Regions from separate parts of the Diaphorobacter sp. ED-3 genome, predicted to be linked through region 1. Evidence: riboswitches for the same ligand, from Rfam matches in the RefSeq annotation. Region 1 holds a riboswitch; each other region holds the start of a gene.

Region 1 (9,759 bases):
GTTCATGTTGGCGCCGTCCACATACACGCGCCCGCCGTGGCTGTGCACCAGCTCGCACAAGGCCTTCACCTGGGTCTCGAACACGCCATGCGTGCTGGGGTAGGTGATCATCACGCAGGCGAGGTTGGCACTGTGCTTCTCGCATTGGGCTTGCAGGTCCGCCATGTCCACGTTGCCGTTCTCGTCGCACTTGGTCACCACGACCTGCATGCCCACCATTTGGGCGCTGGCGGGGTTGGTGCCGTGCGCGCTACTGGGGATCAGGCAGATGTTGCGGTGGGCGTGCCCCTGCGCCGCGTGGTAGGCCTTGATGGCCAGCAGGCCGGCGTATTCGCCCTGGCTGCCTGCGTTGGGCTGCAGGCTGATGCCGGCGTAGCCCGTGGCCTGGCACAGCCAGGCGCGCAGTTGCTCGTCGAGCAGGCGGTAGCCTTCGAGCTGGTCGGCCGGGGCGAACGGGTGCACTTGGGCGAACTCGGGCCAGGTGATGGGGATCATCTCGCTGGTGGCGTTGAGCTTCATGGTGCACGAGCCCAGCGGGATCATGGTGCGGTCCAGCGCCAGGTCCTTGTCGGACAGCTGGCGGATGTAGCGCAGCATGCCGGTTTCGGAATGGTGGGTGTTGAACACCGGGTGCGCCATGAAGCGGCTGGTGCGCGCCAGAGCATCCGGGAACAGCGCCGGTGCGCCGGCCGCGTCCATCGCCTCGATAGTGGGCAGTTGCTGGCCGTCCCGCGCAAAGATCTTCCACAGCAGCTCGATATCGGCGCGGGTGGTGGTCTCGTCCAGCGAGATGCACAGGTATTCATTCCAGGCTTTTCGCAGGTTTGCGCCCATCTGGACTGCGCGAGCAGCTATTGAATCCGTAGCATCCTTGGTGTGCAGGCTGAGTGTGTCGAAGGCCGAGCCATGGTGGCGGCTGGTGAACCCCAGCTGCGCCAGGCCGCGGCTCAGGATGGCGGTGAAGCGCGCCACGCGGCGGGCGATGCGCGTGAGGCCCTCGGGGCCGTGGTACACGGCGTACATGCTGGCGATCACGGCCGGCAGCACCTGGGCCGTGCAGATGTTGCTCGTGGCCTTTTCGCGGCGGATGTGCTGCTCCCGCGTTTGCAGCGCCAGGCGGTAGGCAGGCTTGCCGTGCACGTCCACGCTCACGCCCACCAGGCGGCCGGGCAGACTGCGCTTGAATTCGTCGCGGCAGGCCATGAAGGCGGCGTGCGGTCCGCCGGCGCCCATGGGCATGCCAAAGCGCTGGGTGGAGCCCACCACGATGTCGGCGTCCCACTCGCCGGGGGCCTTGAGCAGCGTGAGCGCCAGCAGGTCGGTAGCGAAGATGGCGGCGGCCTGCTTGGCGTGGATGGCGTCCACGTCGGCCTGCCAGTCCTGCACCCAGCCGCTGCTGGCAGGGTACTGGATGAGGGCGGCGAAGAAGTCGCCGGCCAGGGCCGCCTGCCATTCCTCCTGGGAATTGGCCACCACCACGGTGATGCCGATGGGGGCGGCGCGGGTCTGGATGACTTCGATGGTCTGCGGGTGCGCATCGCCTGCCACGATGAAGACGTCGCTCTTGGACTTGACCGAGCGCTTGGCCAGCGTCATGGCCTCGGCGGCAGCGGTGGCCTCGTCGAGCATGGAGGCGTTGGCGATGGGCATGGCCGTGAGGTCGCACACCATGGTCTGGAAGTTGAGCAGCGCCTCCATGCGGCCCTGGGAGATCTCGGCCTGGTAGGGCGTGTAGGCCGTGTACCAGGCAGGGTTTTCCAGTACGTTGCGCAGGATGACGCCCGGCGTGTGCGTGCCGTAGTAGCCCTGGCCGATGAAGCTCTTGAGGATGCGGTTCTTCGACGCAATGGCCTGGAGTTCAGCCAGCGCTGCGGCCTCGGTGGCCGGCGCGGGCAGGTCCATGGGGCGCTGGCGCGCAATGGAGCGCGGCACGATGGAATCAATGAGCGCTCGGCGCGAGGCCTCGCCGATCACCGACAGCATGTGTGCTTCGTCGGCGGCGTCGATGCCAATGTGGCGGGGCAGGAATTCAGCGGCGTTTTCAAGCGCCGCCAGGGGCAGGGGGGAGGGCATCTGCATGGCGAGGGACCAGTCTCAAGAGCGATGGGGCGGTGCGGCGGCGCCGTGTGCACGGCGCCGCGGGTGCATCAGGCGTTCTGGGCGAAGGCGGTATAGGCCGTTTCGTCCATCAGGCCGGCGAGCTGGCCGGCGTCGCTGAGCTTGACCTTGAAGAACCAGCCGGCGCCCAGCGGGTCGGAGTTGGCCAGGGACGGGTCGGCGCGCAAGGCCTCGTTGACCTCGACGATTTCGCCGGACACGGGCATGTAGACATCGGCAGCGGCCTTGACGGACTCGACCACACCGGCCACGTCGCCCTGGGCAAAGGTGGTGCCCACCGCGGGCAGGTCCACGAACACCACATCGCCCAACGCATCCTGCGCGTGGACGGTGATGCCGACGACGGCCGCGGCCGGGTCGGCTGCGTTGATCCATTCATGGTCTTTGGAAAACTGGATGCTCATGAGGGGCTCCGGGAAGAAGAGGTGGAAGGAAAAGGTTTGAGAGTGGTCAGCCCGCACTGTAGCCGGGCTGACCTGGGCGCGGTGGCAGTTCGCCGTGGTGAATTCAGCCGCGGTAGTAGCGTGTGGGAACAAAGGGCGTGGCAGCCACTTCCATGGGCACGGCCTTGCCGCGCACCATGGCGTTCACACGGGTGCCGGGGGCGGCATGGGCGGGCATTACGTAGGCCAGGGCGATGGGCTTGTCGGCAGTGGGGGCCAGCAGGCCGCTGGTGACTTCGCCGATGCGCTCGCCCGACTCGTTTTGCAACTCGGTGTGCTCACGCACGGGCACGCGCTCCAGCGCCACCAGGCCCACGCGCTTGCGCGTGAGGGTGGCCGGGCTGTCGATCTGGGCCAGCATCTTGTCGGCACCGGGAAAACCGCCAGCGCGCGCGCCGCCTGTACGGCGCACCTTCTGGATGGCCCAGTTCAGGCCGGCTTCGGGTGGGGTGGTGGTGGTGTCGATGTCGTTGCCATATAGGCACAAGCCGGCTTCCAGGCGCAGCGAATTGCGTGCGCCCAGGCCGATGGGCTTGACCTCGGGCTGGGCCAGCAGCGTGCGCGCCAGGGCCTCGGCCTGCGTGGCGGGCACCGAGATCTCGAAGCCGTCCTCTCCGGTGTAGCCGCTGCGCGTCACGAAGCACTGCGCCCCGGCGATGTCGAAATGCCCGCCGGTCATGAACACCAGTTTGTCCACGCCTGGTGCCAGACGCGCGAGCACCGCAGCCGCCTGTGGGCCCTGCAGCGCGAGCAGGGCCTGGTCGGGCATGGGAATCACCTGGCAGCGTTGGCCGATGCGCTCCTGGATGTGGGCAATGTCGCCCACCTTGCAGGCGCCGTTGACGATCACGAAGAGTTCGCCCTGAGCCATGCGGAAGAACATGAGGTCGTCGATGATGCCGCCCTCGTCATTGAGGAGCAGGCCGTAGCGCTGCTTGCCCACGGGCAGGTCGACCACGTCCACGGGCATCAGCGTCTCGAATGCTGCTGCGGCGTCAGGGCCGACCAGCTTGAGCTGCCCCATGTGCGACACGTCAAACAGGCCGGCCGCCGTGCGCGTGTGGTGGTGCTCGGCCATCAGGCCCATGGGGTATTGCACGGGCATGGAGTAGCCGGCGAAGGGCACCATGCGGGCGCCCAGTTCGATGTGCAGGGCGTTGAGGGGAGTGGTGAGCAGGTCGGACATGGCGGACATGGCAATGGGCGAAGGCAAATGGTGGAGCGATCTCTCGATCGCCGATTTGCCCCGCTGTCCGCTTTACCTGAGAGATTCACCCCGCCTGCATGGCATGTCGCGGGGCTTGCTCCTTCGGTGGGCCGCATGCTGCTGCGGCCTCTCTCCAGCAAGGGAAACACCCGCATCCCTGCGGGCGTGTCGCCAGTCCTTTTGCCTGAGCGTTCGGCTGCTGCCTGCGCCTTCGGCGGCCCGGCCCTGGGGGGCGCGGACTCTCTCCTGACGGGACGGATTCTATCTATTTTGCGTACACGAGATCACGCAGGGCCAGTGAAAGCGATGGCACGTAGGTGATGACCAGGAGGCACAGCAGGACCACGCCCACGAACGGCAACAGGTGGGCGACGATGCGATCCAGGGAGATGCGCGCCACCGTGCATGCCGCGAACAGGTTCACGCCAAAGGGCGGCGTGATCATGCCGAGCGCCAGGTTCACCACCATGATCAGCCCGAAGTGCACCGGGTCCACGCCGAAGTGCTGGGCCACCGGCGCCAGGATCGGCGCCAGCACGATGATGGCGGCGCTGGTCTCGATGAACATGCCGATCACGAACAGCGCGGCATTCACGCCCAGCAGGAACAGCGCGGGCGACTGCAGCACCTCCTGCAGCCAGCGGCCGATGGCGTCCGGCACGCCAGCGCGCGTGATGAGGAAGGCAAACAGGCCCGCATTGGCAATGATGAACATGATCACCGCCGACGAGATGGCCGACTTGCGCAGGATGGCGAACAGGTCCGCGACGCGGATCTCGCGGTAGATCAGCATGCCCACCACCAGCGCGTAGAACACGGCCACGGCAGAGGCCTCGGTGGGCGTGAACACGCCGCCGTAGATGCCGCCCAGGATGATGACTGGCATCAGCAGTGCCCAGCCCGCCTGCAGCAGCGCGCGGCCGAAGGGCATGCGCCCGTCGCCGTCATGCTTGCCCCAGCCCTTGTACTTGCAATACACCCAGACGAACAGCATCAGCGCACCGCTGATGAGGATGCCGGGGCCGAAGCCGGCAATGAACAGCTCACCAATCGACACCTCGGCCGCCACACCGTACAGGATCATGGGGATGGATGGAGGGATGATCACACCCAGCTCGGCACTGGTGGCCTGCAGCGCGGCCGCGTAGCTGGTGGGGTAGCCATGCTTGATGAGCGCAGGAATCAGGATGGCGCCGATGGCGAACGTGGTCGCCACCGATGACCCTGAGACGGCCGCGAAGATCATGCAGGTGAGCACGCAGGTCATGGGCAGGCCGCCCTGCACGCCGCCCACGATGCTCTTGGCAAACTCCACGAGCCGTCGCGAGATGCCGCCGGTCTCCATGAGGTTGCCCGCCAGGATGAAGAACGGAATGGCTGCGAGCGGAAACTTGTTGATGGAGGCGAACATCTCCTTCACGGAGATCAGCATGTTGGCGTTCGCCACCTGGATGCCCAGGATGGAGGCCAGCCCGATGGAGACGGCCACGGAGATGGTGAGCGCGAAGCACAGCACCATGGTGGAGATCATGACCGTGGTCATAGGGCCCCAACGCGCGTCATTTCATGTACCCGCCGCCCCCCGAGGGGGCCGCTCGCTTGCTTGAGGCGGCTCTGCGCGGCGCTCATTGGGCAGTCTCCAGTTCATGGCGCTGCGGGTCGATCAGATTGCCCACGATGCCGAGGATGCTGAACAGCCCACCCACGGGCATGGCCAGATAGGCCCAGAACATCGAAACCGACTCCAGCCCTGCCATCGACTGCACGCCGCCGCGGCGCGCGTAGTCCCACCCCCACCAGATGATCACGGCGATGAGCGCCAGCGCTGCCAGGCACACCACCCAGTCCAGCACGCGGCGCAGCGGGCGCGGGCTCCAGCGGTAGAGCACGTCGACGCTGACCATGGCGCCCTGCCGGAATGCCATGGGAATCGCCAGAAACACCATCCAGATCAGGCTGAAGCGGATCAGCACCTCGGTCCACTCGGCCGGCTCTTCGAAAACGAAACGCATCAGGATCTGGAACATGCCGAGCGCCGAGGCCAGCGCCAGCATGGCGCAGGCGCCCCACATGGCGACGGCGGTGCTCCAGCGCTCGCAGGAGAGGAAGAAGGTTTTCATGCGCACTCACGAAAATATGAATAAAAACGCCCGTGGCACATGATCCACGGGCGGTAGCAGCTACTGAAAAGTGAGCGTCACTTGTAGTTGCGGATCTTGTCGAGGTTGGCCTTGCCGAACTCTTTCTCGAACTGCGCGTTCACGGGCGCGAGCGCGGCGACAAACTTGGACTTGTCCAGATCGTCGATCACCGTCATGCCCTTGGCGCGCAGGTCGGCCACGCCCTTGGCGTCGTCCTCGTCCACGCGAGCGCGGTTGGCCTTGGTGCCCTCCTTGGCGGCGTCGATGAAGGCCTGCTTGTCCGCGGGTGAGAGCTTGTCGAACACCGCCTTGTTCATCACGAAGATGCAGGGCGAGTACACGTGACCCGTCAGCGAGAGGTGTTTTTGTACCTGGTCGAACTTGGCCGAGATGATGACGGGCAGGGGGTTTTCCTGGCCGTCCACCGTGCCCTGCTGCAGGGCTGTGAACACCTCGGGGAAGGCCATGGGCGTGGTGATGATGCCGAAACCCTTGTACGCGGCGATGTGCACCGGGTTCTCCATGGTGCGCATCTTCAGGCCCTTCAAGTCCTCGGGCGTCTTCACGTCGCGCTTGCTGTTGGTCATGTGGCGAAAGCCATTCTCCGCCCAGGCCAGCGCCTTGAAGCCCTTGGCATCGAACTTGGTCAGCAGGTCCTGGCCGATCGGGCCGTCGAGCACGGCGCGGGCGTGGGCCTTGTCACGGAACAGGAAGGGCACGTCCAGGATCTTGGTCTCGGGCACGAAGTTGGGCACGGGACCGGTGGAGCTGAAGGCCAACTCCTGCGTGCCCAACTGCACCGCTTCGATGGATTCGCGCTCGCCGCCCAGCGCGCCGTTGTAGAAGGTCTGCACCTTGTAGCGCCCGCCGGTGCGCTTTTCGACCTCCTTGGCAAACGTGTCGATGGCGACGCCCTGGTGGGAGTTCTGCGCCGTCGAGATGCTGATGCGCATTGTGGTTTGTGCCAAGGCCGTTGCGGCCATGCCCAGTGCCAAGCCCAGGCCCAGCGCAAGTTTGGTCAGCTGCATGTTGTCTCCTGTGAATCTGCGGGTGCTGCCGAAAAATTATGGCAATGCAACATGACGCAGGTCATAGGGGTTTGCGCGGGGACTTGAGAAGGCCGCCTTGGCCCGTCTTGCCAAGTCCCCGCCCAGCGGTAACCGGGCGGGGTCTCGTCAATGTCGTGCGCCCCGGTAAGAGCGCCTTGATGGAAAAGAAGTATGCGCCGCGGGTTGTGGATGAATTTGCTGAATTTCTCTATAAAAACCTACATTGAAGAAAAATTTTCTGTGGTATCTAGGTTTCACGAATAATGCAGCACATGGATCGCCTAGACAGAAAAATTCTCTCCGTCCTGCAAGGCAATGCACGCGCCAGCCTGCAAGAGATTGGCGCCGCCGTCGGCCTGAGCCCCTCGCCGTGCTGGGGCCGCATCAAGAAGATGGAGGAGGCCGGCGTGATCGAAGGCTATACCGTGCGCCTGAACCCGCTGGCGCTAGGGCTGGGCGACACGGTGCTGGTCATGGTCACGCTGGACAGCCATTCCGACAACACGCTGGAGAAGTTCGGCGAGGTGCTGGCCAGCATTCCCGAGGTGGTGGAGGCGCATCTGGTGTCGGGCGAGTACGACTACCTGCTGCGCGTGGTGGTCAAGGACACGCGCGACTATGAGCGCCTGCTGCGCGAGAAGCTCTACAAGATCAAGGGCATACGCCACAGCCAGTCGAGCTTCGTGCTGCGCACGCTGAAGAAGGCAGACCTGCCTTTGGGTGTATGAAAGAAAAAAACTGCTCGCGTCCATGAAATTGGCGCGAGCAGCTATCTTTTTCTGAGCGTGATGGAGCTCAGCCGAGCAGCAGCGCGTCGTCGGCCAGCTTCTCGCCGCGCACCTTCTCGAACATCTGCAGCAGGTCGGGCACGTCCATACGCGCGCGTTCGTCGCCCGAGACGTCCAGCACCACCTGGCCCTGGTGCAGCATGACGGTGCGCTGGCCTACGTCCAGCGCCTGGCGCATGCTGTGCGTGACCATCATGGTGGTGAGCTGGTTCTCGGCCACGATGCGGGCCGTGAGCTGCAGCACGAAATCGGCCGTGCGTGGGTCCAGCGCGGCGGTGTGCTCGTCCAGCAGCAGGATGCGCGAGGGCTGCAATGCCGCCATGAGCAGGCTCACGGCCTGGCGCTGGCCGCCCGACAGCAAACCGATGCGGTCGGTGAGGCGGTTCTCCAGGCCCAGGCCCAGCGTGGCCAGGCGTTCGCGGAACATGGCGCGTTCAGACTGCTTGACGGCGCCGCGCAGGCCACGACGCGTGCCGCGCTGCTGGGCCAGGGCCATGTTCTCCTCGATGGTGAGGTCTTCGCAGGTGCCGGCCATGGGGTCCTGGAACACGCGCGCCACGCGGCGGGCGCGCTCCCACACGGGCTGGCGCGTCACGTCTTGGTTGTCGATGGCGATGTGGCCGGTGTCCACCGACAGGTCGCCCGAGATGGCATTCAGGAAGGTGGATTTGCCTGCCCCGTTGGAGCCGATAACGGTGACGAACTGACCCGCCGGGATGTCCAGCGACATGCCGCGCAGCGCGCGCGTTTCGATGGGCGTGCCGGGGTTGAAGGTGATGAAGAGGTCTTGTGCGCTCAGCATGGAGAGAGCCTTCCTTTCAGCGGCCGCGTGCGGCCAGCTTGCGCTTGAGCTGCGGAATCACGAGGGCGATGGTGACCAGCACGGCAGTCACCAGGTTGAGGTCCTGCGCCTTCAGGCCGATGAAGTCGCTGTTGAGCGCCAGCGCGATGAAGAAGCGGTACACGATGGCGCCGATGATCACGGCCAGCGTGGCCAGCACCAGGCGGCGCGAGGGCAGGATGCTCTCGCCCACGATCACGGCGGCCAGGCCGATGACGATGGTGCCGATGCCCATGGAAATGTCCGAGCCGCCCTGCGTCTGCGCGAACAGCGCGCCCGCCAGTGCCACCAGCGCGTTGGATACGGCCATGCCCAGCAGCACCATGGCGCCGGTGTTGATGCCTTGTGCGCGGGCCATGCGCGCGTTGGAGCCGGTGGCTCGGATGGCCAGGCCGCGCTCGGTGGCGAAGAACCAGTCCATGAACAGCTTGGCCGCGATCACGATCACCAGCAGGATCATCGGGCGCGACCAATAGTCGTCCAGGCCCGGCGGCTGGAGCAAGGTGAACAGCGTCTCGTCGTTGATCAGCGGTACGTTGGGGCCGCCCATGATGCGCAGGTTGATGGAGTACAGCGCGATCATCATCAGAATGGACGCCAGCAGGTCCATGATCTTCAGGCGCACGTTCAGCCAGCCCGTGACCAGACCGGCAACAGCCCCTGCCGCGGTGGCGGCCACCGTGGCCACGTAGGGGTTATGGCCGGTGGAAATGAGGATGGCGCAGACCGCGCCGCCCAGCGGGAAGCTGCCGTCCACCGTCAGGTCGGGAAAGCGCAGCAGCCGGAACGAGATGAAGACGCCCAGCGCGACCAGGCTGAAGATCAGGCCGATCTCGACGGCACCCAGCAGGGAAAAGAGTGACATGGACAGTGGCGGATAGAAAACAAAGCAGGAGCCATGGCGCCATGGCTCCTGCGTGGGGTGCCAGTGGCCCGGGCTGCCGCGGCGGCCCGGCCTTGGCGCGAAGGTTTATTGGACCACTTGCGTGGCGGATTTCACCAGCGCGTCGGAGAGCTTCACGCCCTGCTTCTCGGCGGCGCCGGGGTTCACGAACAGTTCCATCTTCGTGCTGACTTCGGGCTTGATGTCGCCGGGCTTTTCGCCCTTGAGCAGGCGCACCACCATGCGGCCGGTCTGTTCGCCCAGGTCACGGTAGTTGATGCCCAGGGCG
Region 2 (9,759 bases), 1.3 Mb from region 1:
TGCGCAGCTGGGAGTTCGAGGCCTTTGCCCAGATGCGCCGCACCGCAAGGCCGTGATGCTCCTATATTAATAGCTTATGGCGCTTGATGGACGGGTGCCAGCGCCTTAAAACACCCAAAACCCGACGCAGTCGGCCTGCCATTGACTTCCCCCTTCGCGGTGCCCACACTGGACCATCCGTCGCCCCCACACGCCTGCACGCACAGGTTCTCGCGCCCACTGGAGCAGAACCGGCAGTGCCCACAGGTCCACCCCAGCCAAGGAACGCCTACCCGCGGTCCCTGCCGCCAGCCCCGCACGCCCGGCCCCAGGCCGGCGACACGGGCCACGATCTCATGCCCCGGCACAAGGGGCCACACCGCGTCCGGCAGCTCGCCGTCACGCAGATGGAGATCCGTGCGGCACACGCCGCAGGCTTGCACCGCCAGCAGCAACTGGCCTGCCTGCGGGACGGGGCATGGCAACTCCGCCAGCCGCAGCGGCTGGCCGGGTCCGTCCAGCACCATGGCGCGCATGGTCGGTCCTCACACCGGGGCCGTGTCAGCCGCCGCGTTCTGCCTGCAAATGCCGCGCCAACTCCTGCAAGCTCAGGTGCGTCAGATCCTCTGCATGGCTGGCCACCAGCCGCTGATGGGTGACACCATCCAGCTGTTCCATCAGCTCGCCCAGGAAGGGATTGGACGCGAACACGGCCTCGCGCAGCGCGTGGGCCACCTCGCGCGCGAAGGTGCGCCGCTCCTGCGCGGCGGCCTCGCTGCGCGGCGCCAGACCGCTGCGTCCTGCGATCGAATGTCCGGGCGGCTCATGCCCCGCCGCACTGCCATGCAGGCGGGCGGCCGGATGCGTCAGGCATTGCCTTTCCGTCCAGTGCGTGGCTGCCGCAGGGTCAAGCTCCAGCAGGCGCGCCATCGAGCCATTGGCCACCAGGGCCCAGTTGGGTGTGTCCATGCAAGCCCCCCAGTTCTCCAAGCCGTGTGCGGTATTTGATCTTGGGGGGCGGCCCCAGAGGGGTCAATCCCACGGTACATGCAAGCAATCGTGGCGTGGCGGGCGGTGCGCCAAGCACCGCGGCGCCTCGCCACGCACTGGTCGCGCCTCTCTCACTATTGAAAAAGGAGCTTGTTCCGCTTCTCTGACAAGGGCTTCAGCCCTACCAGCACCTGTGTCCTGCCCGCCGAAAGGCCGCCGTCACACCTGCTCACAAACCTTTGCCGGGGATGCAACAACGCGCCCGAAACGTTGACATGCGGCCCGCAGCATGGAGTCTCCCGCAGCGCCCCGCGCCGCATCCCACAACACAGGAGAACGCCATGGTCCGCACCACCACCCTTGCCGCAGCCGGCAGCCTCGTCGCCCTGCTGTCATTGGCAGGCGCCGCGCATGCGGCCACCAACGCCACCGTCGTGATCCAGGCCGGCACGCCCCACTACTCGGCACCGCCCGCCTATGCGGTGCAATACCACGCGCCACCGCCTCCACGCTACGAGCGCGTGCCTGCACCGCGCCGCGGCATGGTCTGGTCGCAGGGCCACTGGGAATGGCGCGGCCACCGCCATGTGTGGGTGCCCGGCCAGTGGATGCAGGTGCGCCACGGCCACCATTACCGCCAGCCGCGTTGGGTGCAGCGCGGTGACCAATGGCGCTTCGTGCGCGGCGGCTGGGACCGCGATGGCGACGGCGTGCCCAACCGCCACGACCGCCGGCCCGACAACCCCTACCGGAGATGAACGGCCGAGCGCCGGTCGTCCGCGCCCAGCATGGCCCGGGACGGCGACGGGCCGTCCATATGCATATAGCGCGTTGCATGTGAATTTCTCCACAATGGGCGTGTTTCGGCTGTGCCTACACGATAGGGCGCCGCCTTGCACTGACCCATCACAAGGAAATTCGCCATGCCTCTCCTGCGCCACGCCACCGCCGCCCTGGCCACGCTGCTGACCGTCACATCCGCCCTCGCCCAGGCCACGGACTGGCCCAAGCAGCCCGTCACCCTGATCATGGGCTTTCCGGCCGGATCGGGCGTGGACGTGGTGGCGCGCGCGGTGCAGGAGCCGCTGGGCCAGAAACTCGGCCAGCCCGTGGTCATCGACTACAAGTCCGGCGCGGCCGGCAACATCGCCAGTGAGTACGTGGCCCGGGCCAAGGCCGACGGCTACACCCTGGCCTTCGGCACGGCCGCCACGCACGGCAGCAATGCCGCGCTTTACAAGAACCTGCCGTTCGACGTGGAGGCCGACTTCGTGCCCGTCGCCCCGCTGATCGACGTGTCCAACGTGCTCACCATCAACCCCGCGGTGATCGACGCCAAGAACCTCAAGGAGTTCGTCGAGACCGTGCGCGCCAACCCGGGCAAGTACAACTTCGCATCCACCGGCAACGGCACGGGCACGCACATGGCCTTTGCCGAGCTGAATGCGCGCCTGGGCCTGAACATGGTGCACGTGCCCTACAAAGGTGGGCCCGAGGCCATCACCTCCGTGCTGCGCGGAGAGACCTGCTGCATCATGAACCAGGTGCAGACCGTGCTGCCGCACTACAAGGCCGGCAAGGTGCGCCTGCTGGGGGTAACCACGGCCAAGCCCGTGGCGGCCGTGAAGGAGGTGCCGCCCATCGGCGCCAGCGGCCTGCCCGGCACCAAGGGCTTTGACAGCTCGATCTGGTTCGGCATCTTCGCGCCCAAGGGCACCGACCCAGCCGTGGTCCAGAAGCTGAACACCGCCTTGCGCGAGGTGCTGGAGCAGCCCGACGTGCGCCAGCGCTTCGAGTCGCAGGGCAACACGGTGCGCATCGAAACGCCCGAGCAGTTCCGCCAGACGGTCCACAAGGACCGCGCGAAGTGGGCGCAAGTGGTGAAGGACGCCAAAATCAGCATCGACTGATTTCGCCCTCCACGCTTTCTTCGACGCCCTCCATGTCTCTTTCGCTTCCCCTGGGGGCGGCCGGCCTGGCCGCCCTCGAAGACCGCCTGCGGCACGACCTGCTCACCCTCAACTGGCGTGCCCGCGCATGGCTGCCGCCACGCGCCCATGAAGGGCAGCCCGTCACCGACGTGCTCATCATCGGTGCCGGCCAGGCCGGCCTGGCGGCCAGCATGGCGCTGGCGCAGCAGGGCATTGCCGCCGTGCTGCTGGACCGCGCGCCCGCCGACTACGAGGGCCCCTGGGCCACCACGGCGCGCATGGACACGCTGCGCTCGCCCAAGGAGCTCACCGGCCCCGCGCTCGGCGTGCCCTCGCTCACCTTCCGCGCCTGGTTCGAGGCCCAGTGGGGCCGCGAGGCCTGGGCCGCGCTCGACAAGATCCCGCGCCTGCAGTGGATGGACTACCTGCGCTGGTACCGCCGCGTGACGCAGGCCGACGTGCGCAATGAACACACCGTCACCGCCGTGCACCCACGCGCCGAAGGCCTGGTGGCGGTGGACGTGCAGGCCCCCGCCGGCCACGCCACCTGGCTGGCGCGCCGCGTGGTGCTGGCCACGGGCCGCGACGGCCTGGGCGGCCCGCAGATCCCTGCCTTCATGCACGGCGTGCGCCACGCCGCACAGGGCGGCCTGTGGGCGCATTCGTCCGATGTGCTGGACTACGCCACGCTCAAGGGCAAGCGCGTGGGCGTGATCGGCATGGGCTCGTCCGCCATGGACAGCGCCGGCACGGCGCTGGAATGCGGCGCCGCCAGCGTGGACCTGATCGCGCGCCGCGCGGTGATGCCCACGGTGAACAAGTCCAAGGGCTCGGGCGTGCCCGGCCTCACGCAGGGGCACCACGACCTGCCCGACGCATGGAAGTGGCGCATCCGCCATTACATCAACGTGCAGCAGGTGCCGCCGCCGCACGGCAGCACGCTGCGCGTGTCGCGGCACGCCCATGCGTTCTTCCACTTCGGTTGCGCGGTGCAGGGCGTCACGCAGGTGGGCGACGCGCTGCACGTGGCGACGGCCAAGGGCACGTTTGCGTTCGACTTCCTGGTCCTCGCCACAGGCTTCGTGATCGACTGGGCACAAAAGCCCGAGTTCGCGCCGTTTGCGCGCCATGTGCGCACCTGGGGCGAGCGCTACCAGCCGCCCGCCGGCGATGAAGACCGCGAACTGTCCGACTCGCCCGACCTCGGCCCGGTGTTCGAATTCCGCGAGAAAGCCGCCGGCGCCTGCCCTGGCCTGGACCGCATCCACTGCTTCTGCTACCCGGCGGCGCTGTCACACGGCACGGTGTCGGGCGACATCCCCGCCATCAGCGACGGCGCACGGCGCCTGGCCAGCGGCATCGCCGGCCTGCTGTACCGCGAGGACGTGGAGCACCACTTCGCCGCGCTGCAGGCCTATGCCGAGCCCGAACTGCTCGGCGACGAATGGACGCCCGCCGACACCTCCCAACGCATCCTGCCTTCGCCATGACCGACACCATCGACCAACTCGCCCGCCTGGGCCATGCCCCCCATGCCCAGGCCGCGCGCCAACAGCGCGCCAAGGCCATCACCGCCACCCAGGCCTGCGAAGACCTGCTGCTCGCGCCCGCACTGCCCGGGGGCCTGGCGCTGGCCGAGCGCCTGTCCGTGGCCCAGGCCGTGGCGGCCGCCAGCGGCGTGGCAACGCTGGCCGACCATTACGGCGCGCGCCTGGCCGGCCTGCCAGCCCCGCTGGCGGATGCGCGCTGGCAAGCCATCACGCATTTCACGCAGCTGCTGGCCACGCAGCCCGCCGCGGCCGACCGCGCGGCCCTGCTCGCCCTGCCCCAGGCGGGCCTCGCCACGCCGGACGTGGTGCTGCTCGCGCAGCTCATCGGCTTCGTGGCCTACCAGGCGCGGTTGGTGGCCGGCGTGGCGGCGCTGGCCACCCTCGGCCCCGCGGGCACCGCAGCCGCGCCGGTCGCACCCGCCACGCCAGAAGCGCCCTTCGTGCACCCCGCCAACCTGCCCCCGCCCGGCGAGCCGCTGCGCCTGGCCGGCTACACCAGCGAGACGCTGGACTGGAAGGCCTGGCTGCCCGTGGTGGACCCCGCAACCGCCAGCGCCGAGCAGAACGCCGTGCTGGACGCCAGCCACCCCAAGGCACGCACGTCGGACTTCTACCTCGTGCTGGCGCACCAGCCCCGCGTGCTCGCCGAGCGCTCGGAGGCGTTCAACGCCATCATGTACGCGCCTGGCGGCCTGCCGCGCGCAGAGCGCGAGGTGGCCACCACCGTGGTCTCGCGCATCAACGGCTGCGTGTACTGCGCGTCGGTGCATGCGCAGCGCTTCGAGCAGCTGGCCAAGCGCAACGACGTGATCGCGCAGATCTTCGCCGACCCCGACAGCGCCGGCACCAACGCCCGCGAACGCGCCCTGGCGCAGGCCAGCGCCGCGCTCACGCGCGCGCCCGGTGCATTCGGGCCGCAGCACATCGCGCCGCTGCGCGCCGCGGGCCTGAGCAACCTGGAAATCCTGGACACGGTGCACGCCGCCGCGCTGTTCGCCTGGGCCAACCGCCTCATGCTCAACCTGGGCGAAGCGGTCTACCCCTGAGCATGCACGCAGCGCCCCGCCCTGAGAGCGTGTTCATGGTCTGAGGGTTAGCCCGCTGGGGACGCCGCGCCCGCGCCGCTACGATGGCCGGCGCAGGAGAGCAAACGGCTGCATGCCGTTTCACCGAAGGCGCAAACTCCCATACACGCTCAGGTTCCGTACTGCACACCCACACAGCCGTCTGGAGAGCCGCCACGCCCGCCGTGGCGCACCGAAGGAGCAAGTGCCGCGCACGGTCCCGCGCGGCATGAATCTCTCAGGTACCAAGGACAGGGGGAGCGGCAGCCAGGCCATGTCGTGCCCGCTGTTCGCTATTCATTCAATAGCTGCTCGCGCGCGCCCTGCCTGCGCAAACCTTGAAAAAGGCTTGTAAACCATGCGCGTGATCGTTCTCGGCGCCGGCGTCGTCGGCACCACCTCTGCGTACTTCCTCCAGCAACTCGGCCACGAGGTCACCGTCATCGACCGGCAGGCTGTGCCCGGTGCGGAAACCAGCTTCGCCAACGGCGGCCAGATCTCGGTCAGCCACGCCGAGCCCTGGGCCAACCCCGGCGCGCCGCTCAAGGTGCTGCAGTGGCTGGGCAAAGAGGATGCGCCGCTGTTGTTTCGCCTGCGCGCGGACATGCGCCAGTGGCTTTGGGGCCTGCAATTCCTGCGCGAATGCACGCCCGCGCGCACGCGCCACAACATCGAGCAGATCGTGAGCCTGGGCAGCTACAGCCGCAGCACGCTGCAGCAACTGCGCACCGACACGGGCCTGCAGTACGACCAGCGCACGCAGGGCATCCTGCACTTCTACACCAGCGCCCAGGAGTTCGACGCCGCGCTGGCGCCCGCCGAGCAGATGCGTGCGCTGGGCTGCCACCGCCGCGTGGTGGATGCCGACGAGGCCGTGCGCATCGAGCCGGCCCTGGCCCACGTCCGCCCGCAGCTGGCGGGCGCCACCTACACGGCGGAGGACGAGTCCGGTGACGCCCACCTGTTCACGCGCGCGCTGGCCGGCGTGGCCCAGGCCGCGGGCGTGCAATTCCGCCTGGGTTGCCACATCACCGCGCTGCACCCGGCGGGCGGCGCCATCGACCATGTGGAGGTCACCAACGAGGCCGGCGGCTACGAGCGCTTGCGCGGCGACGCCTACGTGCTGGCGCTGGGCGCATTCAGCCCGCTGCTGGCCCAGCCCCTGGGCCTGCGCCTGCCGATCTACCCGGCCAAGGGCTATTCGGTGACGCTGCCGGTGCGCGACACGGCCGCCGCCTACCAGGTGAGCCTGACGGACGACGAGTACAAGCTGGTCTTCTCGCGCTACACCAGCGCGCAGGGCGACCGGCTGCGCATCGCGGGGACGGCCGAGCTCAACGGCTACGAGCGCGCACTGAACGCCGTGCGCTGCGAAGCCATCGTGCGGCGCGTGGAGCAGCTCTTTCCCGGCGCGGGCGATGCGAGCCAGGCGCAGTTCTGGAGCGGCCTGCGCCCCGCCACGCCGAGCAACGTGCCGCTGATCGGCAAGACGCGCTACGGCAACCTGTTCCTGAACACCGGCCACGGCACGCTGGGCTGGACCCACGCCTGCGGCTCGGGCAAGTCCATCGCGCGCATCGTGAGCGGGCTGGAGCCGGAGCTGGACTTCGCGTTCTGCGGCCTGCCGCGCCCTGCTGCGGCGCCCCGCCCCGCCGTCATCGGCGTTTGAGCAAGCGCCACGGCGCTATGCATTGCATAGCTGCTTGCGCTTGGTGGACGGGCGCTAGAGGCCAAAAAGGCTTATAAAGCCCCGTCCGGCGCGACGAACACCGTCAGCACGCCCGTGTAGCCATAGAGCCGGTGCGCGGCGATTTCGCCGCCGGCGAAGAAGCCCGCCAGGGGCACGTCGCCCAGCGCATGGCGCACGATCTGCAGCTCGGCGCTGGGCCCACCGAAGTGCGGCCCGCCGCGGCCCGAGCAACTCACATACAGCGCACCGCAAATGCGCCGGCCGCCCGTCGGCTCGGCATGCGGCGCGCTGCCTGCGGCGGGCAGCGCCTGCGCCTCTTCGAGCTGGGGCGATAGCTCCTCACGGATCTCGGCGCAGATGCGCATCAGGTCGGCACGGGCCGCGCCGACGTTGCGCTGGCAGAAGGCCAGGCGCATGCCCACCTCGACATGGTCACCCAGCGCCACGCCGCTGCGCGTCGCGTCCAGCCCGACGATGTGGCGCACGCGCGTGTCGGCGCCAAAGTGGCCCGTGCGCTGGCGCTGCGGTGCGTCCGCGTCCTCCAGCCCTGCCAGCGTGGCGCGCACGGCGCGCAGCGCGGCCTGGGCGTCGCCCTGCAGCGTCACGCCCAGCGTGTCCAGCAGCACGTCCAGCGCGGGCTCGCCGTCCAGCTCCAGCACCACGTTGTCCTGCGCGGCGGTGATGACCGCCTGCGCGCCGATGGGCTGGCAGCCCTGCGTGACGCGCGAGACCAGTTCCACCTGCGCATCAAAGGCCACGCCCGACAGGCCGCCGTGCAGCACGCCGTCGCCCTCGCCGCCGGCGGGCAGCGCCAGCTGCACCTGCGCCCCGCGGCTGGCCACCACGCCGCCAAACAGGTAGCCGCTACTGGTGCGGCCCGCCATCTCGGCCACCAGGTCCGCCAGTTCGGGTGTCTGCCCGTCCGCATGCACCAGCGCCGTGTGGGCCGCAAAGCCCGCCCCGGCCGCATCGCCGTGCGCCAGCGGCGCCACGCCCGAGAACACGCGGTAGTGCGCGCGCGGCAGGTCGCACAGCATCAGCGAGAGCGCGGGTTCATCGAAATATTCGACATTGTTGCCCGCCACGCCCACGCCGACCGCGCCTGCCCAGTCGGTGACCGTCGGCAGTTCGCGCCGCAGCAGGTCCAGCAGGGCCGCGGCATCGTCCGCGTAGTGGTCGGTGATGTAGAGCAGCCCCAGCGTGGGTGCACTGGCGTACTGGGGCAGCGCCATCTGCGCCCGCAGTTGCGCCAGCACCAGCACCGCGGCCATGTGCCACTGCGGATGGGTGGCGTGTGCGTTGGGAAAGAGTCTCATGTGTCAGCCCTGCGATGGGGTACAGGCGCCGCCGCGCAGCTCAACCTGCCGGCCGCCGCGTGCGGGACGCGGCAGCCTTTGGGGTGGGCGATGGTGCGGGGGCACGCTTGGCGCCCGCGCTGGCCGCGGCAGTCCGCTTGGCGGCCGGACGTGCCTTGTCGTTGGCCTTGTCGTTGGCCTTGCCGCCCGGTTGGGTCGCCGGCCGGGCGGCCGCCTTTGCGGAAGGCTTCCTGGCGGCAGGGGCGGGCGTTGCCGCAGGCGCCGCACCGGCGGCCTGCGCCGCCGCGCGCATGCCATGCATGCCCTGCGCGGCCATCTGCGTCGCCATGCTGGAGGCGGTCTTGAGTGCGCCGCTGGCCATCTCGCGCGTGGCGTCGAAGGCCGCCTGGTGCGTGCCCGCATCCCGCAGGGCATGCGCCGCGATCTGCTGGAACTGGCTGGTCAGCGCACCCCACCATTGCATCGGGTCGGCCACGCCCTTGGTCTGCTCGGGCGCTGCTTCATCGTCCGGTGGTGTTCGCGCGCTACGCGCCGCCGAGGCGTCGTTTGCAGGGGATTGCGCCTCCGGTGCGGGCGCGGGCGGAGAGGTGAACGGGAACGCGGACGGTGGCTCGGCGGCTCGTGCGGCGGGCCGCTCCTTGTCCTGGCCTGCTGCGGCGCCGAAGCTCGCGGCCAGGTCGCCCATCGCCACGTTCATATCCTGCAGCGTGGCCAGCGTCATCTTCTGCACCTCCAGCGCCTGCACGGTGGCGGCCAGGGCGCGCGCGTTCTGCTCCAGCCAGAACTGCACGGCCTTGAGGTCCTGGATGCGCTTGTCCAGCTCGTCCACACTCACCGTGGGCGCCACCCAGCCCGACAGCCCCGGCATGGTGGGCATACCCGCCGCAGCGCCCTTGGCCAGGTTCTGCAGGAAATCAAATCCCGGGACGAAACGCCCGAAGCCGAAAGGGGTGCTATCGCTCATGGCCTGCTCCTGGTGCATCAGGGAATGGTTGCACAGCTTACCCGCATGCGCGCCACCCGTGCGGCATGTGCGTGCCCTGTGCCGTCCACAGGCCCGCGATAGCGTGGTTTTCTCGCGCAAACCCGCATGAATAGGGCACCCCACGCGCACAGACAGCGCCTAGAATCCGATCACCAGCCTGGCTGGCCTGCTTCTATACACCTTACAACGATCCGACATCATGGCAACTGCAAAGAAGACCACCGCTCCGGTGAAAAAGACCGCCGCCAAAAAGG
Region 3 (9,759 bases), 2.0 Mb from region 1:
AGTGCACTTTTGCTACGTTTGTGAGCCATCTTACTTCCCAAACGTTACACGTTACGAATAGCAAGCGAACTAAAACCTGTGGAAGTTCAAAGCTACATGGGAGGGGCGTCCAGATTCTGGACGGTTCAGCATTGAGTTGATCAACTTATTGGAGTTGAATAAGCAGGTCAATTTCCAGCGCAGGAGTAGATTTTGCAATTGGCGCTTTAAACAAGCAGGGGAAAAGTTAGGGAAATCCTGCAAAACTTCCCCCGATGTTTGGTAGGAGTCAGCAGGCGATGGCAATCTCACGGCCATGAAGCAAAGCAGCCTTGATCTGAGCCTGAGTACCAAGAAGACCCGCAAGCAGGAGCTTCTTGCCCAGATGGATCTGGTGGTTCCCTGGGCTGCGTTGGTCGAGCTCATCACGCCGTATTACCCCGAAGGCAAGAACGGTCGCCCACCCTTTGCACTGGAGACCATGCTGCGCATCCACTGCATGCAACAGTGGTTCACCCTGTCAGATCTGGCGATGGAAGAAGCCTTCTTTGACACCCCGATCTACCGAGAGTTTGCCCAGCTCGATGCCCATGGACGAATACCGGATGAGAGCACCATCCTGAGGTTTCGCCATCGGCTGGAGAAACATAAGCTGGCCGATCAGATTCTGGCCACCGTCAATGATCTGCTGGCAGCCCAGGGCTTGCTGCTCAAGGCCGGAACAGCCGTGGATGCCACCTTGATTGCAGCACCGAGTTCCACCAAGAACAAGGGCAGAAAGCGCGATCCAGAGATGCACTCCAGCCAAAAGGGCAACGAGTGGCACTTTGGCATGAAGGCCCATATCGGCGTGGACGCGGACTCTGGGCTGGTGCACACCGTCATCGGCACCTCGGGCAACGTGTCTGATGTGGTGGAAGGCAACAGTTTGCTCCATGGTCAGGAGACAGACGTCTTTGGGGATGCGGGCTACCAAGGCGCACACAAGCGCCCCGATGCCAGCAAAGACGTCACTTGGCATGTGGCGATGCGCCCAGGCAAACGCAAAGAGCTGGACAAAGAGAACAACCCCGTTGATGCGCTCATAGACCAAGTGGAGAAGATCAAGGCCAGCATCCGGGCCAAGGTGGAACACCCCTTCAGGGTGATCAAACGACAGTTTGGCTATACCAAGGTGCGTTACCGGGGGCTCAAGAAGAACACGTTGCAGCTCAAGACGCTGTTTGCACTATCGAACCTGTGGATGGTGCGCCACCAACTGCTGGCGGCGCAGGGATGAGTGCGTCTGCAAACAGGCCAGAGGCCGCAAAAGCGGCGCGAATGACCAGAAATGGCGTGAGAAATGGCGCGAAGACGCGAGCAAAACGGCTGCAATTGCGCCATCTAAAAAAACGGACCGGTAGCACTTACTAATCCGAGTTGTTCAGGACATCCTTAGACGCTTTGCTTAGTGCGCGAATCAAAAAAATTTTTTTGAGACCATGCACTGACATCGAACTGTGACAGCCCTAATTATTCGAGCTCAATTTTTAAAGTCGAACTGTTGTAGACCAGTAGCCTATAAAATTAAAAACGTGGAATTTACAGTGCGATTGAATTTGCTTTAGCTATGAAAACTTTAAATTGGTGACATAAATTTTCAATGTATTTACTTCAATCATGGGGGGACACCCTACATTTGATAGTCGAGTTGTTAGCGACCGCTGCATTTGCGTTGTCTGGACTGATGAAAGCTGCGGGTAAAAAGCTCGATGCGGTGGGCATTTGTGTTGTGGCTTTTCTGGCAGCTTTTGGAGGTGGCACCTTGCGCGACTTGCTGCTTGATCAACGCCCGTTTTTTTGGGTGCAACATACCGAAATGCTTTGGGGCGTATTGGCCTTGTGCGTATTTGCTATGGTCTTCATGCGACAGCGGCATTTTGAAGTAACTGAAAGAACAATACTCTGGCCCGACGCGCTGGGCTTGGGACTATTTACTGCGACGGGAGTTCACCTCGCCTTGCAGTCACTCATGCCGCCAGTAGTCGCCGTCTTAATGGGCCTGATCACGGGTGTTTTTGGTGGTGTGCTGCGTGACATGGTTTGCAATGAAATTCCCACGGCTTTCAAAGACCACCGCCCCTACGCGGTGTGTTCTTTTGCTGGTGGCTGGACTTACGTGGTCCTTTGGACATTAGATGCTCCAGACTGGATGGCCTTACTGGGGTGCTTATTTGTTACTGTGTGCCTTCGCGCACTGGCACTGTGGCGCAACTGGCAACTGCCGGCTTGGCGGGCTTGAATGTTAAAAAACTATAACCAATGATGAGGTTGTTTAATTTTTTAGAAAATCACCAACTAAGTTAAGAAAAAAAGCAGTAGAGAGCCGCAAGACCCCTACTGCTTATTATTTTGAACTCTAAATGTTGCCAGCAGCAACTGCATGCAAGTTCATTGAATATCCTGATTTCTTTGCTGCAGCTTTGACGATGGTGTCTGACACCAGCTCAGCTGTCACGGCTGATAACGTCCAACCCAAGTGCCCATGCCCGGTGTTGTAAAAAACATTGGGAGTTCTACCTTGACCCACCCGAGGCATCATGTTGGGCATCATAGGGCGCAAGCCTGCCCAAGGCACTACAGAGCGTGTGTTAACGCGGGGAAAACATTGTTCCACCCATTCAATCAATGGGCGGATGCGGTCTGCGCGAATGTCACGGTTCACGCCATTGAATTCGGCAGTGCCTGCAACGCGGAAACGGTTGAGGCCTAAGCGGCTGGTGACCAACTTGGTTTCGTCATCCAGTAAGCTCACGGTGGGGGCACCCAATTGACTTTCTTCATCGTTCAAGTTGACGGTGATGGAGTAGCCTTTGACGGGGTAGATGTTCACGCGATCGCCTAGCTGAGCTGCAAAGTCACGGCTGCCCACTCCTGCACACACCACCACGCTATCAAAGGTATGCAGGCTTGGGGTGGCGTCTTGTTGTGTCACGGTGATGACAGCTTGTTGGCCATCGCTTTGAATCGACGTCACATCTTGACCATACAGCGTGTGCACGCCGAGTCGTGATGCCGCATTTGCTAGTCCATTGGTGAATTTGTGAATGTCTCCCGTGGAATCGCTCTCAGTGAAGTAGCCACCGTAGTAGGTGCCTGCCAATGTCGGCTCGATGGCTTTCATTTCAGCTGGGGTCACGGCATAGCGAGGTAGGCCCCCCTTGGCCAGCATGACTGACACTTTGCCTGCATGGTCGAACCCTTTTTTGTCACGGTAAATGTGCAGGATGCCTTCCTTCTTCAGGTCGAAATCAATGCCTTCTTCCTGCGCCCAAGTAAACAAGTGTTTGCGGGCTGCGACTGCTAAGCGAGCTGTCTCAACCGTGTTGCGCTCGTAATGGGGCATCGCAGCAATGAACTCTGCAAACCAGGAGAGTTTGTGCCACGTAGGTGCTGGGTTGACCAGCAGCGGCGCATCACTTTTGAGCATCCACTTTAGCCCTTTGAGGATGGTGGACCAATGCGTCCAAACTTCTGCATTAGATGCAGAGAGTTGCCCTCCGTTTGCGAATGATGTTTCCATCGCAGCATAGCGATGGCGTTCAAACAAGGTAACGGAAAAGCCGCGTTTTGCCAAGGCATAAGCTGTTGTGACGCCCGTGATGCCGCCGCCAATAACTGCGATTGTTTTCATAGTGAATGAGCTTTCAAAAACGTCAAAGTGTTGAGCACCAACAAGCCCTGTGCATGGCTGGTGCACCCCCTCTGTTTAGAACCTGAGAGATTCGTGGTCCATCGTGTTCAATGCAACCACTTGCTCCTGCGGTGTGCCGGGTGACTAAGACCAGCAACTCTTCAGAGATATCAACGATTCAAACCGGTCCTTTTGCCTGAGAGTTTCCGGGGTGGTTGCTCCTTCGGCGTCGCGATTTAACGCGATCTCTCCCGATCTGAATTTCATAAAAAAACTACGCCAGAAAGCGCTCAGTCAACGCGACCCAGAACGCAGCACCCACAGGTATGTTGCGGTCTTCAAAATCGTAATTGGGGTTGTGCACCATGCAGGCCCCGTGACCTCCGTTAGTTGCATCGCCATTCCCGATGAATAGATAGCTGCCTGGCACTTTGTCGAGCATGTAGGCGAAGTCTTCACTGGCGGTGAGCGGTTCAGTTTGGAGCACCACGTTATCTGCGCCTACCAACGCCACCGCCACTTCGCGGGCTATTCCCGTCTCAATAGGGGTATTGACCAGCACCGGGTAACCGGGCAAAAACTCGACTTTTGCGGTCACGCCAAAACTTTTCGCCTGTAACTCAACGAGCTCCACAATGCGATTGCGCAACAACTCTCGCACATCCCGATCCAGCGCCCGTACGCTAAGCTTTAACGTGGCGTTTTGGGGGATGACGTTGTTGACCACACCCGACTGAAAAGAGCCGACCGTGATCACGGCCATGTGCAGTGGGGGTACGTTGCGTGAAACGATGGTTTGTAGCGCCATGACAATTGCCGAACCCGCAACGACCGGGTCAGCACTCTGGTGCGGCATGGCACCATGGCCGCCTTTACCTTCAATGTGCACCAGAATGTTTTCGCTGGACGCCATGGTTGCGCCTTCGCGCAATAACAACTGACCTGGCCGAAAGCCCGGCAGGTTGTGCATGGCAAAGATTGCGTCGCAGGGGAAGCGGTCAAACAGGCCGTCTTCAATCATCTTGCGCGCCCCCCCAAGCTTTCTTCAGCGGGCTGAAAGATCAAATTCAGCGTGCCATCAAACGTGGTGGACTTTGCAATATGTTCGGCCGCAGCCAGCAGCATTGCGGTGTGTCCGTCGTGGCCGCAGGCATGCATCAAACCCGCATGGCAACTGGCATGGGGCAGCCTCAGTCCTGATCGGTGTGCGTTTGCAGCCAGGCAAGTGGCGGCATGCCGACGCGGTGGGTGAAAGCGCGGGTAAGCGCTACAGCGCTGGCGTAACCCACCATGGGCGCAATGGACTTGAGCGGCTTGCCTCGTTTGAGCAAACCCTTGACTACTGTGATGCGCCAGGCCGTGAGGTAGTCGAGCGCGGTCAGGCCCGACACCTCTCGAAAGTGATTGGCAAAGCGTGCGCGCGACATGCCTGCGGTTTCGGCCAACGATTCCAGCGTCCATGCATGGCCGGGCCGGTCGTGCATGGACGTGACCGCTTTGGACAAACGTGGGTCGCCCAGCGCCGCCAGGATGCCGGTGGTGACCGATGAAATGTCAAGCAGGTGGCGCAGCAACAAGATGAGCAGGTATTCCATCAACAGGTCCAGCGCAGCTTGCCGACCACACTTTTCGTCAAAGGCTTCCTGGAACAACAGGTCCAACGCGGGTGAAAGACTGGACGACTGGTTCAGCGGAATCACCAGCACCTCGGGCATGGCAGAGATCAGCGCGCCTCGGGCCTCGTCGCCCAGATCGACAGACGCACACACCAGGTCAACACCGTCGGCGCTATCGGGCACCAGCCGGTGGGCAGAACTCTGCGGGAAAAACAACAAACTGGGCTCTTCAACCCTGCTGGCGCGCCCATGCCGGTCGATCACGCTCATGGTGCCCCTGCGCATCAAATGCACATGGCCCACATGAGCTTCGGCCTCAAAGGCGGAGATCTGGCACAGGTTGCCCGAATAGAACACGCGTGCGCTGGGCACCGAGCGGGCAAACAAAGGTGAAAGTCGGTCCATGGCGGCGCTTGATACTTTGGGTATGCTTTCTTGTACTTTCAGTGATTATACGTATCGCACAATTCACTGGTGCATGTCGCACAGCCATTCAAAACGAGAGTTTCACCATGACACGTATCGCACCTGTATCACTTGCCCAAGCCGACGCCACCACCCAAGCCACCCTCAACGGCGTCAAGGCCAAGCTCGGCATGGTACCCAACCTGTTTGCCACCTTCGCCCAGGCTCCAGCCGCCCTGAACGGCTACCTGGCTTTCTCCGACGCACTGAGCAAAGGCCGCTTGAGCGCCGCCCAGCGCGAGTTGATCGCATTGGCCGTGGGCCAAACCAACGCTTGCCAGTACTGCTTGTCTGCACACACCCTGATCGGTAAAGGTGCTGGTTTGTCGGAAGCAGCCATCCGCGCAGCCCGAAGCGGCACCGCCGAAGGCGAACAAGACAAGGCCTTGGTTGAGCTGGCCATCAAAATCGTCCGTCAGCGTGGCGTGTTGGCCGACAGCGATCTGGCCGATGCCGCAGCAGCGGGTGTGGACCATGGCCTGGTCATCGAAGTCACCGCCAACGTGGCCCTCAACGTGTTGACCAACTACACCAACCACATTGCCGACACCGACGTCGACTTCCCAGCCGTGCCAGTCGCCCTGTAAAGCCCAGCCTCGCTGACAAGCGGGGAACGCCAACGGCCACCTCCTGGTGGTCGTTGGCGCAGGTGGCCGTGTTGCTCCTGTTGGCACACAGATGGCCTTCACTCCTGCGGCCAAGCTCGCCCTCATTGACGGCAACAACTTCTACGTCTCCTGCGAACGCGTCTTCCAGCCCTGGCTGCAAGGCCCTGGGCATCAAGTTGTGCGCGCCTTATTCCAGCTGCGCGAGTCATCCATCTCCTCGCTCATCCCCACCATGCCCCAAGGCAAACCAGCGGGCGTGCCCTGCGTGCAACTTGACGAACAAATGCGCTGCAAAGTTTTTGGGCAACCCGAACGGCCCGCGATGTGTGGGCAACTGCAAGCGTCGGTGGAGATGTGTGGGGATGTGGCCGATGGCGGGGTGCACGCCCGGGCTTGGCTGATGCGGCTGGAGGAATTGACGCGGCCGGGGTGAGTGCGGCCTCATCGTTGGCAGCCCTTTACGCCCAGTCACCAACAAGTCATCCCCCCGCCCCGCTTGCCGCTAAGCTGAATCCCTTTTGCTGACCTGCGGAGCACAGCCATGGCGTTTGAGATTCCTTCCTTAAAAGATAGCGTTCACCCCGATGAATGGCAGCTGCGGCTGGGCTTGGCCGCGTGTTACCGGCTGGTGGCGCTGTATGGCTGGAGCGATCTGGTGTTCACCCACATCAGTGGCGTTACCCCATAACGGTAGACAATTTCTATAGTATGAGTTGGAGTGAGTAGCACTTTGTACAGATCGATTTATGCAGCTTGCTTTTGGTCATCGACCGTGTAATAAAACGTGCAATGACTGAGAAAAATTGGTCTAAATAATGAGCTAAGTTTTAACCAGAGAACCTCTGATTAACAGAAAGCCAGGCTCGTCAAAAATCCATATAAATCAATAATTTATAGGCAAAAACGATAAACGTGTAATAAACCGTGTAATAAGCCAAAAGTTACATAATGTAACTTTTCTGAGGTTTAAAGCACTTTTGATGTGTCCTATAGCATTTTACTCGGCAAATGATGAGCCAATCAAAAGGCAATCAAACTAGGAGCCAAGGGAAATCAAGGTTTGGTGCAGTAGTGAGACGAAAGTAGGGTGCATTGATCGAGTTCAATTTCGGGAGTCGAACTCAACGAAATGAGAAGCATACGAAGTGAAAACCGTGGAATTGACTGTGCGATTGCTCGCACTTCATATGCTGCTCATTAATTTCTTGTCTGATCAACTTACTTTGCTTGCCGTAAATCTGCCGAACCGATGTATTCTTTGAACTGCTTGCACCAAATTAGCACACTCGTTACGTCTTCTGGGTTTTGCGTTGGCAGGAGATAGAAAGCGGCACCATTAGGCTTTTTAAGCCGGCTAACTTCAATTTGTTGAACGCTAAATTCATCGTTGTCCTTGATGGCAGATTTGCTACTGATGTAGACATGGTAGTCAGGGCCTGGGCTGGATCTAAAGTTCTCGCTTGATTGCAAAAATAATTGATTTCCTACCTTTATGACAGACCACTCGCCAGAGGAGTTGTGGATTAAATCCTGCCCCTTTGCTGTTTTGTCAATCTGTCCTCGTTTGATGAGTTCGCCTTCGATTTTTTGGTGATCGTCAAATCGCACTCTTAGGTCTTGAGCATGACCACGAATTGCATCTAGCAGCTGTGCATTTGCATTTGGCACTGTGCAAAGAAGTATGAAACTTAAAAGTAGATGAAATTTCATAGCAATGATTACTCCGCTAGCTCCAACGAGTGAAGGACTGACTTGAGATCTGGCCCGGAATAATGCGGGCGAGGTGTCAAAGCCTCAAACGGCAAACCTTGTCGATTGACCCAGTGCGTTGTAAAGCCAAACCAAGTAGCACCTAGTGCATCCCATGCATTGCTTGATACGAACAGAATTTCATCTTTGTTTACGGGAATCGTCTGTTGCACAAGTCCATAGCTTTCGGGCGATGTCTTGAAAAGGCGTATTGAATCTACTGATATGACTTGATCTAAGACATCTTCCATGCCCGCGCTCTTGACAGCTGATGCCAGCATGTCCACGCTGCCATTAGAGAGGATGGCAGTCGTAACACCACTAGCTTTGATTTTCTGAAGGACTGCCAAATTTTCAGTAAACGGGGTCAGGTGAGCGTATTGCTGCATCAGTTTTTCTACCTGATCCGATTCACGATTTAGTTTCAGTCTGTCTAGGGTGTACTCCAATGACAGGCGTGTCAGCTCCCAAAATGGACGGAAGTATTGACTGCCAGATGCGTTGTGCGGATCAGACTGCGTAATCAACCTTGTGTACTCAATTTGCTTGTCGCGCCACTTCACCGCAATGTCAGCCCCATGGCTTGGGTAGAGCTCTTCAGCTAATACTTGGATGGAGTAAACATCAAACAATGTGCCGTAAGCATCAAAAACAACTGCTTTTATAGTCATGAAAATTTCCTAGTTGGGAATCAAACTACTGTCTTTGCATCTTGACCAAACAAAATGGATTTGGCGTTCTGGTCCACAGTAGGCGCGGTATTGATCGACTTTGCGATGTCATAGGCCTTTTGTGTTGCCGGACGACTTCCAATCCGTTCAAACCATGAAGATAGGTAGGGGAACTGGCTCATGTCTTGTCGTTGGCGTTCGTGTGGGACAACCCATGGATAGGAGGCCATGTCGGCAATAGAGTACTCACCGCAAATGTATTCGCGACCATCTGATAGATGCTTATTCAGCACGCCATACAAGCGTGATGTTTCTTTGACATAACGATCAATGGCATACGGCAGTTGCTCTGGTGCGTACTGGACAAAGTGATGGTTCTGACCAGCCATTGGGCCTAGACCACCCATTTGCCAGAAAAGCCATTGCAGGCATTCATTTCTTCCACGTAAGTCCTGAGGGATAAATTGTTTCGTCTTGTCTGCCAAGTACAAAAGAATGGCACCCGATTCAAAAATGGCAATGGGTTCGCTTCCACCAACAGGTGTGTGATCTACGATGGCCGGTATGCGATTGTTGGGCGCAATTTTCAAAAAATCAGGAACGAATTGTTCGCCTTTGCTGATATTGATTGGTTTGATGTTGTAGTCAAGACCTGACTCTTCCAAGAACATCGTGACCTTGTGGCCGTTAGGTGTGGTCCAGTAATAAAAATCAACCATGCCTCACACTCCAGAGGCTTTCAGGCGCTCGTTAGATGGGAACAGCTTTTTGCGTGCGTCTTCATCCATTTCGGTTTTGAAAGCAAACTTGGTCTTCAAGGCTTCTGCTCGTTGCGCCGCAGGACGTGCGTTGATTTCATCAAGCAAGCGTTTAACGTGCGGCAGTTTTTCCCAAGCATCAGCACCCAATACAAAGGGGACGACGCGAGCCCAGCCCCATACCGACATGTCCACTATTGAGTAATCATTGCCCATCATGTACGGCTGATGTGCCAAGTG

Evidence for each region. Region 1 has a riboswitch for glycine ahead of gcvT (glycine cleavage system aminomethyltransferase GcvT). Riboswitches for the same ligand answer to the same signal wherever they lie in the genome.
Region 2: linked by a shared signal. The riboswitch ahead of PCQ86_RS18160 (D-amino acid dehydrogenase) and the one ahead of gcvT (glycine cleavage system aminomethyltransferase GcvT) in region 1 are both predicted to bind glycine.
Region 3: linked by a shared signal. The riboswitch ahead of PCQ86_RS02295 (D-amino acid dehydrogenase) and the one ahead of gcvT (glycine cleavage system aminomethyltransferase GcvT) in region 1 are both predicted to bind glycine.

The regions. Positions count from the first base shown of each region.
Region 1 covers NZ_CP115182.1:2,476,419-2,486,177, reverse strand. Annotated here, with positions in the region: gene gcvP (aminomethyl-transferring glycine dehydrogenase) at 1-2,079, opposite strand, end outside; gene gcvH (glycine cleavage system protein GcvH) at 2,148-2,522, opposite strand; gene gcvT (glycine cleavage system aminomethyltransferase GcvT) at 2,626-3,756, opposite strand; glycine riboswitch at 3,801-3,915, opposite strand; glycine riboswitch at 3,935-4,027, opposite strand; gene PCQ86_RS12150 (TRAP transporter large permease) at 4,034-5,311, opposite strand; gene PCQ86_RS12145 (TRAP transporter small permease) at 5,394-5,888, opposite strand; gene PCQ86_RS12140 (TRAP transporter substrate-binding protein) at 5,966-6,937, opposite strand; gene PCQ86_RS12135 (Lrp/AsnC family transcriptional regulator) at 7,231-7,686, shown strand; gene PCQ86_RS12130 (ABC transporter ATP-binding protein) at 7,754-8,548, opposite strand; gene PCQ86_RS12125 (ABC transporter permease) at 8,565-9,452, opposite strand; gene PCQ86_RS12120 (ABC transporter substrate-binding protein) at 9,558-9,759, opposite strand, start outside.
Region 2 covers NZ_CP115182.1:3,756,933-3,766,691, forward strand. Annotated here, with positions in the region: gene PCQ86_RS18125 (helix-turn-helix domain-containing protein) at 1-56, shown strand, start outside; partial or broken gene PCQ86_RS18130 (alcohol dehydrogenase catalytic domain-containing protein) at 162-515, opposite strand; gene PCQ86_RS18135 (host attachment protein) at 541-948, opposite strand; gene PCQ86_RS18140 (YXWGXW repeat-containing protein) at 1,311-1,727, shown strand; gene PCQ86_RS18145 (Bug family tripartite tricarboxylate transporter substrate binding protein) at 1,893-2,879, shown strand; gene PCQ86_RS18150 (NAD(P)-binding domain-containing protein) at 2,912-4,390, shown strand; gene PCQ86_RS18155 (CMD domain-containing protein) at 4,387-5,496, shown strand; glycine riboswitch at 5,668-5,779, shown strand; gene PCQ86_RS18160 (D-amino acid dehydrogenase) at 5,873-7,183, shown strand; gene PCQ86_RS18165 (FIST signal transduction protein) at 7,255-8,520, opposite strand; gene PCQ86_RS18170 (PhaM family polyhydroxyalkanoate granule multifunctional regulatory protein) at 8,561-9,484, opposite strand; gene PCQ86_RS18175 (HU family DNA-binding protein) at 9,705-9,759, shown strand, end outside.
Region 3 covers NZ_CP115182.1:467,964-477,722, forward strand. Annotated here, with positions in the region: gene PCQ86_RS02285 (IS5 family transposase) at 296-1,258, shown strand; gene PCQ86_RS02290 (trimeric intracellular cation channel family protein) at 1,622-2,260, shown strand; gene PCQ86_RS02295 (D-amino acid dehydrogenase) at 2,378-3,652, opposite strand; glycine riboswitch at 3,714-3,826, opposite strand; glycine riboswitch at 3,827-3,916, opposite strand; partial or broken gene PCQ86_RS02300 (amidohydrolase) at 3,927-4,840, opposite strand; gene PCQ86_RS02305 (AraC family transcriptional regulator) at 4,843-5,673, opposite strand; gene PCQ86_RS02310 (carboxymuconolactone decarboxylase family protein) at 5,781-6,320, shown strand; gene PCQ86_RS02315 (hypothetical protein) at 6,520-6,774, shown strand; partial or broken gene PCQ86_RS02320 (class II aldolase) at 6,883-7,026, shown strand; gene PCQ86_RS02325 (DM13 domain-containing protein) at 7,560-8,051, opposite strand; gene PCQ86_RS02330 (haloacid dehalogenase type II) at 8,060-8,761, opposite strand; gene PCQ86_RS02335 (glutathione S-transferase N-terminal domain-containing protein) at 8,782-9,480, opposite strand; gene PCQ86_RS02340 (glutathione S-transferase family protein) at 9,484-9,759, opposite strand, start outside.